One region of the Streptomyces sp. NPDC004732 genome, then DNA from elsewhere that is predicted to be linked to it. Evidence: riboswitches for the same ligand, from Rfam matches in the RefSeq annotation. Region 1 holds a riboswitch; the other holds the start of a gene.
What was found. Region 1 has a riboswitch for cobalamin ahead of metE (5-methyltetrahydropteroyltriglutamate--homocysteine S-methyltransferase). Riboswitches for the same ligand answer to the same signal wherever they lie in the genome.
Positions count from the first base shown of each region.

Region 1 (8,415 bases):
CGTGCGGATGCCTTCCGCGTACGACAGCAGACGGCTTCCGGAGACGGCTTCGATGACGGTGGCCATCAGGCGGCCCTGCCGACAGAGGGCACCGGAGTGAGCGAGGCGTAGTCGAGCGGCGCGGACGGGTCGATCGACACGTTGAGCGGCGCGGGCTCGGCCCCGGAGCGCACCAGCAGGTCGCCGACGGCCGCGATCATCGCGCCGTTGTCGGTGCACAACGTCATGGGCGGCACCCGCAGTTCGATCCCCGCGGCCGCGCACCGCTGCTCGGCCAGGCCGCGCACCCGCGAGTTCGCCGCCACGCCGCCGACCACGACCAGCGTCTTCACGTCGTACGCGCGACAGGCCGCGAGCGCCTTGCGGGTCAGCACGTCCGCGACGGCCTCCTGCAGCGCGGCGGCCCCGTCGGCCACCGATGGCTCCTCGCCCCGGAGACGATGCTGCTCGGCCCACCGTGCGGCGGCCGTCTTGAGCCCGGAGAAGGAGAAGGCGTACGGATCGTCTCCCGGGCGCGTCAGCGGTCGCGGGAACGCCACCGCCCGCGGATCCCCGTCCCGCGCCGCACGGTCGATCGCGGGCCCGCCCGGATAGGGCAGCCCCAGGATCCGGGCGACCTTGTCGAAGCACTCGCCCGCCGCGTCGTCGAGCGTGTCCCCCAGGTGCAGGATCGGCTCGCGCACCAGGTCCCGCACCAGGAGCAGCGAGGTGTGCCCGCCGGAGACGATCAGCACCACGCAGGGGTCGGGCAGCGGGCCGTGCTCCAGCGTGTCGGCGGCGACGTGCCCGGCCAGGTGGTGCACCCCGTACAGCGGGACCCCGGCCGCGTAGGCCAGGGTCTTGGCACCGGCCAGCCCCACTTGCAGGGCTCCGGACAGGCCGGGGCCGGTCGTGACGGCGACGGCGTCGATCTGACCGAGTCGCAGACCGGCCTCGTCGAGGGCCTGCCGGACGACCGGGTTGAAGGCGTGCAGGTGCGCGCGGGCGGCGATCTCCGGCACCACGCCGCCGAACCGCGCGTGCTCGTCCATGCTCGACGCCACCACGTGCGCGAGCAGCTTCCCGTCCCGCACGATTCCCGCGCCGGTCTCGTCGCAGGACGACTCGATCCCCAGCACCACAGGTTTGCTCACTGCACGCTCCTTCTGCACAACTCATGCACTTGCAATATATGTGCAATAGGAGCGCCGGGTCAGATCCACCCGGCCCTTCCTCATCCCCTACGCGCCGACCGCACCCCTACGCGCCGACCGCACCCCGCACGAAACCCCGCAGGTGCGCGCGCACAGCGTCGGGCCGCTCCAGCCACGGTTCATGACCGGCGCCTTCGACCCGGGTCAGCGGAACGTCGAGCGAGCGCGCCAGCGTGTCGAGCGCCGAGACCGGGCGGGGGTCGTCGGCACCACCGAGAAGCTCCGTCCGCGCGGGCAGCCGCTCGCGCAGCTCGTCCAGATGTCCGTCGAGGGGGTCCGCACGCCCCTCCTCGCCGAGTTCGGCGTTCATGGTCCAATTGACCGGACGCCGCCGACGGGCACCCTCGGCCGCCCACTGCCGGCCGCGTTCGACGTCGGCGTGGTCGGTGAACCAGGCCAGGGTGAGCAGCTCGACCTCCTGCTCCTCCGTGCGGCGCGGCATCTCCTCCAGTACGCGGAGCCGTTCCTGCTGCGCCGGGGTCGTGCGGCGCCCCCGTTCCGCCCGGTCCCCGGCACGCCAGTCACCGACGAACGGCCCGCACATCAGCAGCGCCGCGGCCACCCGGTCCGAGTGGGCGAGGCAGAACCGGGCGGCCAGGTCGGCGCCGTAGGAGTGCCCGATCAGCACGGCCCGGGGCGCGTCCCACGCGTCGAGGAGCTCGGCGAGATCGCCGACGTGCCGGGCGAGGGTGTGGCGCCCGCGCCACGGCGAACGGCCCGTCCCGCGCTGGTCGTACCGGTACACGGGCGCCAAGTCCGCGACCATGGCGGCGACTTCACCCAGGTAATCGGGCAACCCGGGGCCACCGTGCAGCAGGACCACAGGCGTCGGCCGCCCACCACCCCGCCCGCCGCCCCGACCTGCGTCCCGCCCGCCGCCTTCCAGCGCCGTCCACCGCAACTGCGCCCCGTCGGTCATCGGCGCGAGGCCCCGCTTCTCTGTCCACGTCACCGCGGAGAAGCTACCCGCCCGGCGCCGTGAGGAAGATCACTGAGGACAACCCGCCGCTTTCGCAGGTCATCTTCCCCCGTGATCAAGGAGCCACCAGCCGCAGCTGCTGGCCGAGTGGCCGGTACGTCGGATGCAGATAGGCAAGCCCACCCATGCCCCCCGAAAAGCGCATTCTCGCGCGCGCAACCCGTCGCAATGTCCTCACGGCCACCGTGCTGGGTGTCGTGGCGCCCGCAGGCATCGGCATAGGCATGGTCGTCCGCTCGAAGGGTGACGGCGGCGACGTGCCCGTCACCCCGCATCAGTCACCGGACATGAGCACGGCGGGCCCCACGGGTACGTGGGCGACCTCAGGGCCGCAGCCCAGGACCGAGGAATCGGTCCTGCAGATCATCGCCCACCCCGACGACGATCTATCTGACGTCCGGCGAGTCCAACGGCGTGAACGCCCCCAGGAAGGGCACGTTCCGGGGCATGCCCCGACCCGCGCGCGACGAGCGCAAGTACGCCAAAGCGCGGCAGAACGGCATTCGCGCCGCCTACGCCGAGATGGTCACGGGACGGCCGGAGCACCCCTGGCGGCGCTCCGTCATCCCGACGGCGGGCGGCGGGCAGGCGGAGCTCGACACGTTGCAGGGGTATCCCCACATCAACCTGGTGTGGACGCTGCTGCACGAGGCGGGCAGCATCGCCGGTGACCGGCCGCACAGCCTGCACGGGCTCTGGGACGGCCGGGTCGGCGTGCTCGGCTCGCAGCTGGCGCACGAGGGTCCGGTCACCCGCGACTTCTCGTACACCGAGGAACAGCCGATCCGGACGGTGACCGGCTATCTGGAGCGGTTCCGGCCGACGCAGGTCCGGATGCAGAACCCGACGCCGGGCCGTCTGGACCGCAACCTCAAGTGCTCCGACCACCAGGACCACCGCTTCGGCGCCCGGTTCGTCCAGCAGGCGCTCGACCCCGCGTCCGGCACGTCCAAGGCCCGCACGCTCGAAACGTACTCCTGGGGAGACGCCCCGCAGGACACCTGCAAGGACTCTGCGGGCTGCGGTGACCTCAAGGTCGCCGCGAGCCCCAAGCCCCGCTGGTCGCACAGCATCCACCACGCCGGTGAGACCGGCGCCGACTGGCTGCTCGCGGGCAAGGACGACAGCCTGTGGGCCTTCGCCGTGCTGGACGGCCGGATCGCGCACTGGCACCGGCCTGGCGGCAAGGGCGGGCGGTGGAGCGCGAGCCGGTGGAAGGGGCCCGTGTTCCGGGCGGAGACCGGAATCGACACGGGCGTGCGGCCGGTGGCGCTGCCCGACGGACGTATCGCCGTCTTCGGTACCCGTACGCTGTTCGGTGACCAGCCCGCCGCATACCGCAAGGAAGTGGGATTTATCGCCCAGCAGGCCCCGGGCAAGCCCTTCGGCCCCTGGCAGTCGCTGGACAGCCCCGAGCTGTCCGGCGAGGTCGGTACGAACGACATCAGTGCGCCCGCGGTCGTGGCGCACGACGACGGCACGATGTCCGTGTTCGTGCGCGACAGCAGCCGCCGGCTGACCGCGCGCGTCCAGCGGTCCGACGGCACGTGGACTCCCTGGCGCGGCCTGGGCGGTGAGGCCGTGCACAGCGATCCGGTCGCCGCCAAGGACCGCGCCGGACGCGCCTACTTCCTTGCCGCGACCCCGCACAGCGTCCTGGCCTGGATCCAGGACGAGCCGGGCGCGGACGTGCGCGGCCCGCTGGCCACCGGCCTTCCGGCGACCACGTTGCCGTTGACCGTCCGGCCCGACGACGACGGCGTCCGGGTCTTCTACCGCATCCCCGCCTCCGGGGACGTGGGCTCCGCCCGCCTGCACGCGGACAGCCTCACGCCCTTCACGGCGGAGCCGGGCCGGGCGCGCCGGTCGTCCTCCACCGCGCACACGTCGGTGGCCGCCACCGATCTGGGCGGGGCGGGCGGCTACGGCCCGGTGAGCGTCACCGCGGACGACTGGGGCGGTGTCCTGCTCGCGGCCCGGACGGCCACGGGCGATGTCGCCACGGCCTGGGGCACGTCGGGCGTCGCAAGGAACCGGCCGCAGTGGAACCACACCGGGGTACTCCCGGCGGGCGCGCCGTCGAGCGCTCCGCTGGCGTCGGGCGGCGTCGTGCTCACCATGCTCGGCCTCGACAGCCGCCTGTACTGGACCCATGCCAGACGTGGAGGAGGTCGTCTGGCTCCCTGGCAGCCGGTGGAGTCTCCGACGGCAGGGAGGTCGAAGGCCTGATGCGGATGCCGACCCCCACACGCCTGCGTACCAACCAGAACACCCCCCAGAACACCCGGAAGCCGCTCGACTCGCGCGATCCGTTCTTCGACAACGCGAAGTTCCTCCTGATCGTGCTGGTCGCCCTCGGCCACTCCTGGGAACAGATCGTCTCCGGCACGCACACGCTGCAGGCGGTCCACACCGTGGTCTACGCCTTCCACATGCCGGCGTTCATCCTGTTGTGCGGCTACTTCTCGCAGCGCTTCACCGGCCGCCCCGACCAGGTGCGCAAACTGATCGAAGGGGTGCTGATCCCCTACCTCCTGTTCGAGGCGGCGTACTCCGCCACGTACAGCGCGGTGCGGGGCGAGCCGTACACCTTCACCCCCACGGAACCCACCTACCTCTGCTGGTTCCTCGTCGCCCTGTTCCTCTGGCGGCTGAGCACACCCCTGTGGCGGGCGGTCCGCCACCCGGTGCCGATCGCCGTGGTGGTCTCCCTCGCGGCCGGTCTCACGACGATGGGTTACGACCTGGCGCTGCCGCGCGTGCTGATGTTCCTGCCCTGGTTCGTCCTCGGCATGAACCTGCGCCCGGAGCACTTCGCCCTCCTGCGCACGAAGGCGGCCCGCCGCTGTGGCGTGGTGGCGCTGGTCTGCGCCGTGGTCGCGGCGTATCTGTGGATGCCCGCGCCCGACGAGCACTGGTTGTCCATGGACGTCGGCTACACGGAGCTCGACATCAGCTGGCCGCAGTACCTCGCCGTGCGCGTCGGCATCTTCGCGCTCAGCGCGGTGCTGGTCGCCGCGTTCTTCGCCTGTGTGCCCCGACGCCGCACGCCCTTCACCGCTCTCGGCGCCGCCACGATGTACCCGTACCTCCTGCACGGCCTGCTGATCCGCGCGGGCGAGGCGGCGGGCCTGTATCCGGTCCTGAAGGACCTGGGCGCGGTCGGCCAGGTCCTCCTCACCCTCGGCGTCGTCACCACGGTGTTCCTGCTGTCGACTCCGCCGGTGCGGAAGCTGTTCCGTCCGCTGGTGGAGCCCCGGCTGCCGCGTGGCGCCGTGCCGGTGGACGAGCGTTCGAAGTGACCTTCCGGAATCCGGCGGCCCTAGCACTGCTCCACCGCCACCCCGTAGGGTGATCGGCGCAGCTGGTTCGCCCCGTCCGCCAGACGGGAGCGTCGCAAGAGGGAACCCGGTGGGAATCCGGGACTGCCCCGCAGCGGTGAGTGGGAACGACCGCCGTCATCACGCACTGGGCCCCGACGAACGGGACCTGGGAAGCGACGGCCAGTAGGTGTCCTCCCCCGGGAGGATGCGCCCGCGAGTCCGAAGACCTGCCCGCTGTCCGTGCCCGAGCCATTCGTGCGCGGATATTCCGGTGACCTCGAGGGCGGGTCGGCGTACATAGCGAGCGGATGACCGCGCCTTGCCGCGCGAGACGGTACCCGCCGGTATGTCACTCCTTCTTGGCCACGCAGGTCTCCGGGATCCCCGGGATACGTCTCTCGAAGGAGATCTCCGTGACCACCAAGACCGCAGCCGCGGCAGCACGGGCCACCGTGTACGGCTACCCCCGCCAGGGCCGCAACCGCGAGCTCAAGAAGGCCATCGAGGGCTACTGGAAGGGCCGCGTCACCGCCGACGCCCTCCGGAGCACCGCCGCCGACCTCCGCCGCGCCAACTGGCAGGAACTCTCCGACGCGGGCATCGGCGAAGTCCCCACCGGCGACTTCTCGTACTACGACCACGTCCTGGACACCACCGTCATGGTCGGCGCCGTCCCCGAGCGCCACCGCGCCGCGGTCGACGCGGACGCGCTCGACGGGTTCTTCGCCATGGCGCGCGGCACGCAGGACGTGGCGCCGCTGGAGATGACGAAGTGGTTCGACACCAACTACCACTACCTGGTGCCCGAGCTGGGTCCCGGCACGGTGTTCACCGCCGACTCCACCAAGCAGGTCACCGAGTTCAAGGAGGCCCAGGCGCTGGGCCTGACGGCGCGGCCCGTGCTCGTCGGCCCGGTCACCTACCTCCTGCTCGCCAAGCCCGCCCCCGGGGTGGCCGCCGACTTCGACCCGCTGACCCTCCTCGACCGCCTCCTTCCGGTGTACGCAGAGGTGCTCGCCGACCTGCGCGCGGCGGGCGCCGAATGGGTCCAGCTCGACGAACCGGCCCTCGTCCAGGACCGCACCCCGGCCGAGCTGAACGCGGCCGAGCGCGCCTACCGCGACCTCGGCGCCCTCACCGACCGCTCCAAGCTCCTCGTCGCCTCGTACTTCGACCGGCTCGGCGACGCCCTCCCGGTGCTCGCCAAGGCCCCGGTCGAGGGCCTCGCCCTCGACTTCACCGAGGCCGCCGCCGCGAACCTCGACGCCCTCGCCGCGGTCGGCGGTCTGCCCGGCAAGCGGCTCGTCGCCGGTGTCGTCAACGGCCGCAACATCTGGATCAACGACCTGGCCAAGTCCCTCACCACCCTCGGCACGCTGCTCGGGCTCGCCGAGCGGGTCGACGTGGCGACCTCCTGCTCCCTCCTCCACGTCCCCATCGACACGGCCCTCGAACGGGACATCGAGCCGCAGATCCTGCGCTGGCTCGCCTTCGCCCGGCAGAAGACGAACGAGGTGGCCACGCTCGCCAAGGGGCTGGCCCAGGGCACCGACACCATCACGGCCGAACTGTCGGCCAACAAGGCGGACCTGGCCTCGCGCGCCGAATCGCCGATCACCCACGACCCGGCCGTCCGGGCCCGCGCCGGTGCCGTCACCGACGCCGACGCGCGCCGCTCCCAGCCCTACGCCGAGCGGACCGCCGCCCAGCGCGCCCACCTCGGCCTGCCGCTGCTGCCGACGACGACCATCGGCTCGTTCCCGCAGACCAACGAACTGCGCACGGCCCGCGCCGACCTGCGGGCCGGGCGCATCACCACGGCGGGCTACGAGGACCGCATCAAGACCGAGATCCAGGACGTGATCTCCTTCCAGGAGAAGACCGGCATCGACGTCCTGGTGCACGGCGAGCCCGAGCGCAACGACATGGTGCAGTACTTCGCCGAACAGCTCACCGGCTACCTCGCCACCCAGCACGGCTGGGTCCAGTCGTACGGCACGCGCTACGTCCGCCCGCCGGTCCTGGCCGGTGACATCTCGCGCCCCGAGCCGATGACGGTGCGCTGGACGACGTACGCCAACTCCCTCACCGACCGCCCGGTCAAGGGCATGCTCACCGGCCCCGTCACCATGCTCGCCTGGTCCTTCGTCCGCGACGACCAGCCGCTCGGCGACACCGCCCGCCAGGTCGCCCTCGCCCTGCGCGACGAGGTCAATGACCTGGAGGCGGCAGGCACCTCGGTCATCCAGGTCGACGAGCCCGCACTGCGCGAAACGCTGCCGCTGCGCGCCGCCGACCACCCCGCGTACCTGGCCTGGGCCACCGAGTCCTTCCGCGTCTCCACCAGCGGGGTGCGGCCGGACACCCAGATCCACACGCACATGTGCTACGCCGAGTTCGGCGACGTCGTCCAGGCCATCGACGACCTCGACGCGGACGTCATCAGCCTGGAAGCGGCCCGCTCCCACATGCAGGTCGCCCGCGAACTCGCCACCCACGGCTACCCCCGCGAGGCGGGCCCCGGCGTCTACGACATCCACTCCCCGCGCGTCCCCAGCGCCGAGGAAGCCGCCGCCCTGCTGCGCAAGGGACTCGACGCCATCCCCGCCGAACGGCTCTGGGTCAACCCCGACTGCGGCCTGAAGACCCGCGGCTGGCCCGAGACCCGCTCCTCCCTGGAGAACCTGGTCACGGCGGCCAGGACGGTCCGTGAGGAGATCGGGACGGCTGCGTCCTGACCGTCCTGAACGCGTCCTGACGGCGCGATGCGTGCCGGTGTCGGGGCGGGATTCAGGTGTCCGCCCCGACACCGGCACGCCGTGCCGGCCGACACGACCGAATGGACCATGTCAGTGACTCGACATCACCGCTGTCCGTACCCGGCGGCGGTCCCGCGTCTCCACCCGGCGCAGTGCCGAGC
Region 1 covers NZ_JBEXJR010000001.1:832,604-841,018, forward strand. The annotation lists gene ABZV77_RS03435 (GNAT family N-acetyltransferase) at 1-66, opposite strand, end outside; gene tsaD (tRNA (adenosine(37)-N6)-threonylcarbamoyltransferase complex transferase subunit TsaD) at 66-1,121, opposite strand; gene ABZV77_RS03445 (alpha/beta hydrolase) at 1,240-2,145, opposite strand; gene ABZV77_RS03450 (PIG-L family deacetylase) at 2,620-4,401, shown strand; gene ABZV77_RS03455 (acyltransferase family protein) at 4,401-5,474, shown strand; cobalamin riboswitch at 5,521-5,745, shown strand; gene metE (5-methyltetrahydropteroyltriglutamate--homocysteine S-methyltransferase) at 5,909-8,233, shown strand; gene folP (dihydropteroate synthase) at 8,345-8,415, opposite strand, start outside.

Region 2 (8,415 bases), on a different contig from region 1:
CACCCCTGGGCCATCCACCCTCGCCAGGTCACTCTTTCCGGGGGCGCCCCAGCGTGGCTCCGCCCCGAACGGCGCTGCGGACGTGCCGGGCCGCGCGCGTCGGAGAGAATCATGGGCATGGCAGCGCTGAACGAGATCCTCCCCGTGGCAGCCGTGCTCCTCGACGCGCCGGCGGCCGACTGGCGCGAAGCCGTCCGCCGCGCCGGTGACCTGATGGTCGCGACGGGCGCCGCCACGGACACGTACACCGCGGAGATGATCGAGAACGTCCAGGAGAACGGGCCCTACATCGTCATCGCGCCCGGCCTTGCGTTCGCACACGCCCGCCCCTCGCCCGCCGTGCTGCGCACCAGCATGTCCTGGGTGCGGCTCGCGGCCCCCGTCGAGTTCGGCCACGAGGCGAACGACCCCGTCGAACTGGTCGTCGGCCTAGCCGCCAGGGACGCCTCCGAACACACCGCCGCGATGGGCGCGCTCGCCCGGCTGCTCGCCGATCCCGACACGGCACGCGCCCTGCGCGAGGCACCCACCCCGCAGGACGTGCACGCCATCCTCGGCGGCGGGGGAGCGCCCGCGGAGCCGCGCAAGGAGGCCGCGCGCGGCGGGGACCTGCACAAGATCCTGACCGTCTGCGGCAACGGCGTCGGCACCAGCCTGTTCCTCAAGCAGACCGTCGAGGGGGTCCTGGACCGCTGGGGATGGGACCGGTACGTCACCGTCGAGGCGACGGACACCATCTCGGCCAAGGGCAAGGCGAACGAGGCCGTCGCCATCCTCACCTCGCGGGAGATCGCCAGGACCCTCGGTGACGTGGGCGTCCCGGTGAAGGTCGTCGAGGACTTCACCAGCGCGACGGAGGCCGACCGGGTGCTCAGGGACACCTACGACGTCTGATCTGAGGCCCACGGACCCGAGAGAACCGAGAGACCGGGCAAGGAGAAAGAACCCACCATGGACTGGCTCGTGTCGACCGCCGAGTTTCTCGTCAACGAGATCCTCAGCCAACCCGCCTACCTCATCGGCCTCATCACGGCCGCGGGCCTGATCGCGCTGAAGAAGTCCGCCGGGCAGATCGTCGGCGGAGCCATCAAGGCGACGCTCGGCTTCCTGCTGATCGGGGCGGGCGCCACCCTCGTCGTCGGCGCGCTCGCCCCGCTCGGCGAGATGATCCAGGGCTCCACCGGGGCACACGGCGTGATCCCCACCAACGAGGCGATCGTCGGCATCGCCCAGGAGCAGTACGGCGCCCGCGTCGCCTGGCTGATGATCCTCGGCTTCGCCATCAGCCTGCTGCTCGCCCGCTTCACCCCACTGCGCTATGTCTTCCTGACGGGCCACCACATGCTGTTCATGGCGACCCTGCTGACGATGGTCCTGGCCATCGCGGGCCAGTCGTCATGGGTCGTGGTCGTCGTCGGCGGTGTCCTGCTCGGCATCCTGCTGGTCGCCATGCCCGCCTTCGCGCACCCCTGGACCAAGCGCGTCACCGGCAACGACAGCGTCGCCATCGGCCACTTCGGCACGGCCGGGTACATCGCGGCGGGCGCCACGGGGCAGCTGGTCGGCCGTCGCAGCCGCAGCACCGAGGAGATGGACCTCCCCGAAGGGCTGCGCTTCCTGCGTGACTCCATGGTCGCGACCGCGCTGTCCATGGTGCTGATCTACCTGATCATGTCGCTGGTCTTCCTCGGGAAGGTGGGCAAGGAAGAGGCGTTCAAGGCCTTCGGCGAGAACGGCGCGGCGGGCGCGGGCGGCGTCGGCGACTACGTCATGCAGTCCGTCATGCAGGGCCTCCAGTTCGGCATCGCCGTCGCCGTGATCCTCTTCGGCGTCCGCACGATCCTCGGCGAACTCGTCCCGGCCTTCCAGGGCATCGCCAGGAAACTGGTGCCCGGCGCGGTGCCCTCCCTCGACGCGCCCATCGTCTTCCCCTACGCACAGAACGCCGTCCTCATCGGCTTCATCTCCAGCTTCGTCGGCGGCCTCGTCAGCCTCGGCCTGCTCGCCTGGATCTTCCACCCGGCCTTCGGACTCGCCCTCGTCCTGCCAGGACTGGTCCCGCACTTCTTCACCGGCGGCGCGGCCGGGGTCTACGGCAACGCGACCGGCGGCCGCCGCGGCGCGGCGCTCGGCGCCTTCGTCAACGGCGTCATCATCACCTTCCTGCCCGCGCTGCTCCTGAAGGTCCTGGGCGCCTTCGGGGAGGAGAACACCACCTTCGGGGACGCCGACTTCGGCTGGTTCGGCACACTCGTCGGCTATGCGGCCAAGACGGGGGAGACCGGCGGGGTCGTCCTGATGCTGCTGATCGGCGTGGCCGTCCTCCTCGGCGCGATCGTCGTACAGAAGCGCGTCGTGGAGACCGGCTGGGACCCCGGCGCCCGCCGTGACGCACTGCTGCCGCCGGACCCGGACCGCGCCGCGGAGAAGGTTCCGGCCGCCGCCGGATCCCCCGTCGCGTATGCGAAGATCGCACCCCCGCGCGGAGCGCCGAAGCCGCCCCCGCCGCCGGACGCCCGGACCTGACGGCTCCAGACCCGCTTCTGCGCCCCCTGTGCGCCCCCCTTCCGCGTCCGCTCCCCACCGCCTGCCACTTCCGCACACAGCCTCTGAACAGGGGCGCACGCGGTGGTATGCGCGCTCGCGCGTGCCACCGGCGCAACGAGCCCGCAAGTTGTCAGCACGTCCGTTGCGCACTAATGTCGCCACGCCTTGGTGAACGGGAAATCCGGTGTGATGCCGGTGCGGCCCTCGCCACTGTGATCGGGAAGTCCGGCTCCAGCCCTCGCGGCAGCCACTGGGTACTCACGTGCCCGGGAAGGCGGAGTCCGGTCGGTACGACCCGTCAGCCAGGAGACCGGCCAAGGCGCGTTGTCCATCCACGAGGTGCTGGAGAGGGTCTGCCGAGCCATGCACATAGCCGAGGGTTTCCTCCCACCGGCGCACGCGATCGCCTGGGGCGTAGCGTCCGCGCCGTTCGTCGTACACGGAGTCCGCTCCCTGACCCGTGAAGTCAAGGAACACCCGGAGAGCACCCTGCTCCTCGGCGCCTCCGGAGCCTTCACGTTCGTCCTTTCCGCCCTGAAGATCCCTTCCGTGACGGGCAGTTGCTCGCACCCGACGGGAACCGGACTCGGGGCGATCCTGTTCCGACCACCGATCATGACGGTGCTCGGCACCATCACCCTGCTCTTCCAGGCGCTGCTGCTCGCCCACGGCGGGCTCACCACCCTGGGCGCCAACGTGTTCTCCATGGCGATCGTCGGGCCCTGGGCGGGATACGCGGTCTACCGGCTCCTCAAGCGGTACGACGTGCCGCTCATGGTCGCCGTGTTCTTCGGCGCGTTCGTCGCCGACCTGTCCACGTACTGCGTCACCAGCGTCCAGCTGGCCCTGGCGTTCCCCGACCCCAGCAGCGGCTTCCTCGGCGCCCTGGGCAAGTTCGGCGGCATCTTCGCCGTCACGCAGATTCCGCTTGCGGTCAGCGAAGGACTGCTCACCGTCCTGGTGATGCGGCTCCTCGTGCAGTCGAGCAAGGGCGAACTCACGCGCCTCGGCGTGCTGCTGCAGCGCAAGCAGACGGACGTGACGACCAAGTCGACCGAGCCGACCAAGCCGACCGAGCCGACCGAGACACAGACGGGGGCCAGTGCCTGATGAGCCGCAACGCGAAGATCAACACCCTGCTGCTCCTCATCGTGGCCGCGCTCGCCGTGCTGCCGATCGCGCTGGGACTCGGCGACGACGAGGAGGAGCCGTTCGCCGGGGCCGACGCCCAGGCCGAGACGGCGATCACCGAGATCAAGCCGGACTACGAGCCGTGGTTCTCGCCGCTGTACGAACCCCCGTCCGGGGAGGTCGAGTCGGCGCTCTTCGCCCTGCAGGCCGCCCTCGGCGCGGGCGTCCTCGCCTACTACTTCGGGCTGCGCAAGGGCCGCAAGCAGGGCGCGGAACAGGCGCGTGCGGAGCGGGCGGCCGAGCCGGTCGACGCGGACGGTGCCCGGGCCGAGACCGAGCAGGTCTGACCCGGCGTGCTGCCCATCGACGCGGCGGCGCACAGCAGTCGCTGGCGCCGCCGGCACCCCGTGGACAAGGCCGTGCTCGGGCTCGGCCTCACGATCCTCGCCATCTCGCTGCCGCCCTGGCCGGGCGCCGTCCTGGTCCTGGCCGCCGCAGTCGTCCTGCTGCTCGGTCCCGCCGGTGTGCCGCCCCGCAAGCTGTGGCGCGCCTACCGGGTGCCGCTCGGCTTCTGTGTCACCGGCGCACTCACCCTGCTCGTCCAAGTCGGCGGCCCCGACGGGTTCGTGACCTTCGCGGAGGGCGGCCCGGCGCGGGCGGGCGGGCTGCTCCTGCGGACCTCCGCCGCCTCGCTGGGCGTGCTGCTGTTCGCCTTCACCACACCGATGTCGGACCTGCTGCCCCGCCTGGTGAAAGCGGGCGTGCCCGCACCGGTCGTGGACGTGGCACTCGTCACCTACCGGATGAGTTTCCTGCTCCTGGACTCCATGAGCCGCATCCGGCAGGCGCAGGCCGCCCGGCTCGGGCACACCACCCGCGCCGCCACCTGGCGCTCCCTCGCCGGTCTCGGCGCCACCGCGTTCGTGCGCGCCTTCGACCGGGCGAGCCGTCTGCAGGCCGGGCTCGCGGGCCGCGGCTACGACGGCACCCTGCGCGTCCTCGTGCCCGAGGCCCGCATCTCGCGCCCCTTCATCACGGCAGGCGCGGCACTTCTCGTGGGCCTGGTGGCCCTCACCCTCGTACTGGAAAGGTTCCTGCCATGAGTGAGCCGAGGGCTCTTCGCGAGCCGGACGCTCCCAGCGGACCGCGCGGGTCCGTGGTCGCCCTGCAAGCGGCGGCGTACGCGTACGAGGACGGGCCCACCGTGCTCAGCGGTCTGGACTTCGACGTCGTCGAGGGGCGCGCGCTCGCGCTCCTCGGGCGCAACGGCAGCGGCAAGACGACCCTGATGCGCCTGCTCAGCGGCGGTCTGCGCCCGGACCGCGGGAACTTGACCCTGGAGGGCACCCCCGTCACGTACGACCGCAAGGGCCTGACCCGGCTGCGGACCACCGTCCAGCTGGTCGTCCAGGACCCCGACGACCAGCTGTTCGCCGCCTCGGTCGAGCAGGACGTGTCCTTCGGCCCGCTCAACCTCGGCCTGCCCGACCCCGAGGTCCGCGCCCGGGTCGCCGAGGCGCTCGCCGCCCTCGACATCGTCGCGCTCGCCGACCGGCCCACCCACCTGCTCTCCTACGGCCAGCGGAAGCGGACGGCCATCGCCGGTGCCGTCGCGATGCGCCCCCGCGTCCTCATCCTCGACGAGCCGACCGCCGGGCTCGACCCCGACGGCCAGGAGCGCCTGCTCGCCACCCTGCAAGGGCTGCGGGACGCGGGCACGACCGTGGTGATGGCGACCCACGACGTGGACCTGGCCCTGCGCTGGGCCGACGACGCGGCGCTGCTCACCCCCTCCGGCGTACGGACCGGCCCGGTGACCGGGATGCTGGGGCAACGGGACCTCCTGGCGCAGGCGGGCCTGCACCTGCCGTGGGGGATCGCCGTCGGTGAGCTGCTCCGCGCGCACGGCCTGCCGACCGGAGCAGGTGAAGGGCCGCGCACGGCGGAGGAGTTGGCCGAGCTGGTGGCTGGGCCGAAGCCCGCGGGCTGACCGCCTGCGGGCGGGGCTCAGTTCTTGCCGAGGGTGCGGTCGAGCAGCGGGAGCAGCCGCTCCCAGTGGCGCCGCAGCGCCGCGGGGTCGAAGGCGTCGGTGTCGGACATGGTGAAGCCGTGGACGGTGCCGGGGTGGATCTCGGTGGTGTGGCCGACCCCCGCGGCGTCGAAGCCCTTGGCGAGCTCGCTGATCGCCTCGGGCGTCAAGTCCCCTTCGGCGAGGCCGAGGTGGACCTCCGCGGTGAGCTCGTGGACGAGCCGGTGCGGGCTGTCGGGCGCCTCGGTGACCAGGAAGCCGGGGTGGAATCCGGCGACGGCGGCCACCAGGCCGGGGTGGGCCGTGGCGGTGCGCATCGCCAGGGCGGCGCCCAGACAGTAGCCGATCGTGGCGACCGGTCCGGGTCCGACCTCGGGCTGGGCGGTGAGGAACTCGAGGTAGGCGTCGGCGTCGCGCAGGACGCGCTCGGTGGTGTGGGCCTCGACCAGGGGCATCGCCTGGGCGAAGACCGCGGGCCGCTCCTCCGTGCCGATGTGCGCGGGGAGTTCGAGTACCGGCGCCGGGCCGTGCCGGTAGTAGAGGTTGGGTACGAGCACGTAATACCCGTGCCCGGCGAGCTCGCGGGCCTTCTGCTCCAGCTCGGGCCGCAGGCCGAACGCGTCCGGGTACAGCAGCACTCCGGGGTGCCGCTCGCCGTCCTCGGGGAAGGCGGCGAAGGCGTCCGCGCTGCCGTCCGCGGTGGGAATCTGAACTGTTTTGGTGGGCAAGGAATTCCTTCCGGTCGATGCTGGTCGCTGGTGTCAGCAGTGCCGATACACGTGCCCGTCCTCGTCGGCGGGCAGGACGTCACGGTCGCGCAGGGTGATGGACAGCTTCTTGCCCCAGGTGCGGCAGGCGGTGTCGAAGTCCTTCGTCACGTACTCGATGTCGAAGACCTTCCCGTCGTACGCGGACGCGAAGTCGGGGCACTCCTTGTAGCGGGCGCACTCCTCGGTCACCGCGAAGTCGAAGCCGATCCGCTTGCGCTCGTCCAGGAGGTCGGTGGTGTTCTTCTGCGCGATGGCCAGGCCCTTGCTGTGGGCGCGCTGGGCGAGGAGCCGGGCGAAGGCGGCCGCGTCGTCGGTGGTGAGCAGGCCGTCGGAGCGCTCGTAGGAGTCGAGGTTGTCGGGCTCCACCGCGTCGAAGCCCGCCTCCGCGCAGCCGTCGATCCACTTCCCGACGATCTCGGCGAGCGCCTCGCGCTTCTTCCCGGTCGAGATGTCGAGCAGGGGCTCCTGCCAGTCCTCGTCGACGACAGTCCGCCCCTCGTCGTCGCGCAGGAGGAGGTCGCCGTGTTCGCGCTGCCACCAGCGCTTCGCCTTCTTGCCGGGCTGGGTCTGGAAGGCGTTGACGTAGCAGATGTTGTAGAGCCCGGGGGCGGGGTCGGCCGTGCGGTCGCGGGAGACGGCACGCACCTTGGCCGGGGGCGCGTACGGGCCGCCCAGCTGGTAGTCGAACTTCGCGTCGACGGGCGGCTGCCGGACGTCGTCCGCGCCGGATCCGGTGGATGCGCCTGATCCGGCGGAGGTGCCGGATCCCGCGGGGGTGTCGGATCCGGCGGTCGAGCACCCGACGAGGAGCGCCAGCAGCAGCGTGCCGCCCAGACCGGCCCGAAGGGCCCGGCCCCTCGGAGCGCCGCCGGTCGGCCGCGCCGAAGGGGTCTCATCGGTCCGCTCTGAGCGGTTGTTGCTGGTACGCCACTTGATCCCGTTCACCCGTCAAGGATCTCAGGCCTGGTGTGCGGCCTGTGCGGCGGGCGTCCGGTAAGGGCGGGTTCGGCGGTTAAGGGCGGGTCATGCGGTCATGCGGGTCGTGCGGGTCAAGCAGGTTGTGCGGGTCAGGACAGGTTCAAGGCCTTGGCCGTCTGCTCGGCCATCCCGGCCTCGCCGATGGCGTTGGGATGCACGGGGACGAAGTTCGTGCCGAAGAGGACCGGCTCGATCCAGCGCTGGCCCGCCGGGCGGCAGGCGTCGTGCGCGTCGGACGCGGCGGCCATGTCGACGAACGTCGTGCCGGTCTCCGCGGCGGCCTGCTGCGCGGCGCCGTTCAAGTGCGCCTGCAGATCGCGGAGGTAGGGCACGTCGCCTTCCGCGATGGGCATCTTGGCGAAGCAGCCGGGCTCGGCCTTCGCGGGGGTGATCCAGGGGTAGCCGAGGATCGCGACCTTCGCCTTCGGTGACTTCGCCTTGATCTGGCTCAGCGAGTTCTTGATCGCCGGGTACGTCGTCGCGTCGATCTGGTCCGTGAACTTGCTGCCGTAGAGGTCCTTGCAGGGGCTGCCCTTGCCGCCCGAGACGATGCCCGCGCTGCCGCAGGCGAGGATCGCGTTGATGAACGTGCCGTTGTCGTTGCCGCCGATGGTGAGCGTCACCAGCTCCGTGTCGCTCTTCAGCGCGTCGAATTGCGGGGCGACCCCCGGGTACTGGGCCGTGGTGAAGTGCGTCGTCTGTGCGCCGCCGCAGGTCACGTCGGTGAGGCGGGCGCCGAGCGAGGCGGCGAGGAGGTGTGGGTAGTTCAGCGAGGTGCGGGCGCACAGGAGGGGCGCGCCGGGATCGAGGGGCAGCACGCCCGACCCGGCGCTGTAGCTGTCGCCGAGGGCGACGTAGCGCAAGGGATCCCGGGCGTCGGGAGCGGCGGCGGCAGGACCTGCGCCGAGGCCGAGGGCGGCGACTCCCGCGACGGCGGCCACGGCTGCCACGGTGCGATGC
Region 2 covers NZ_JBEXJR010000021.1:15,932-24,346, reverse strand. The annotation lists gene ABZV77_RS39385 (PTS sugar transporter subunit IIA) at 118-894, shown strand; gene ABZV77_RS39380 (PTS ascorbate transporter subunit IIC) at 952-2,526, shown strand; cobalamin riboswitch at 2,697-2,881, shown strand; gene ABZV77_RS39375 (energy-coupling factor ABC transporter permease) at 2,911-3,657, shown strand; gene ABZV77_RS39370 (energy-coupling factor ABC transporter substrate-binding protein) at 3,657-4,025, shown strand; gene cbiQ (cobalt ECF transporter T component CbiQ) at 4,032-4,781, shown strand; gene ABZV77_RS39360 (ATP-binding cassette domain-containing protein) at 4,778-5,668, shown strand; gene ABZV77_RS39355 (dienelactone hydrolase family protein) at 5,686-6,435, opposite strand; gene ABZV77_RS39350 (endo alpha-1,4 polygalactosaminidase) at 6,469-7,422, opposite strand; gene ABZV77_RS39345 (SGNH/GDSL hydrolase family protein) at 7,545-8,415, opposite strand, start outside.
Region 2: it holds a riboswitch for cobalamin, as region 1 does, so the genes downstream of both, ABZV77_RS39375 (energy-coupling factor ABC transporter permease) here and metE (5-methyltetrahydropteroyltriglutamate--homocysteine S-methyltransferase) in region 1, are expected to answer to the same signal.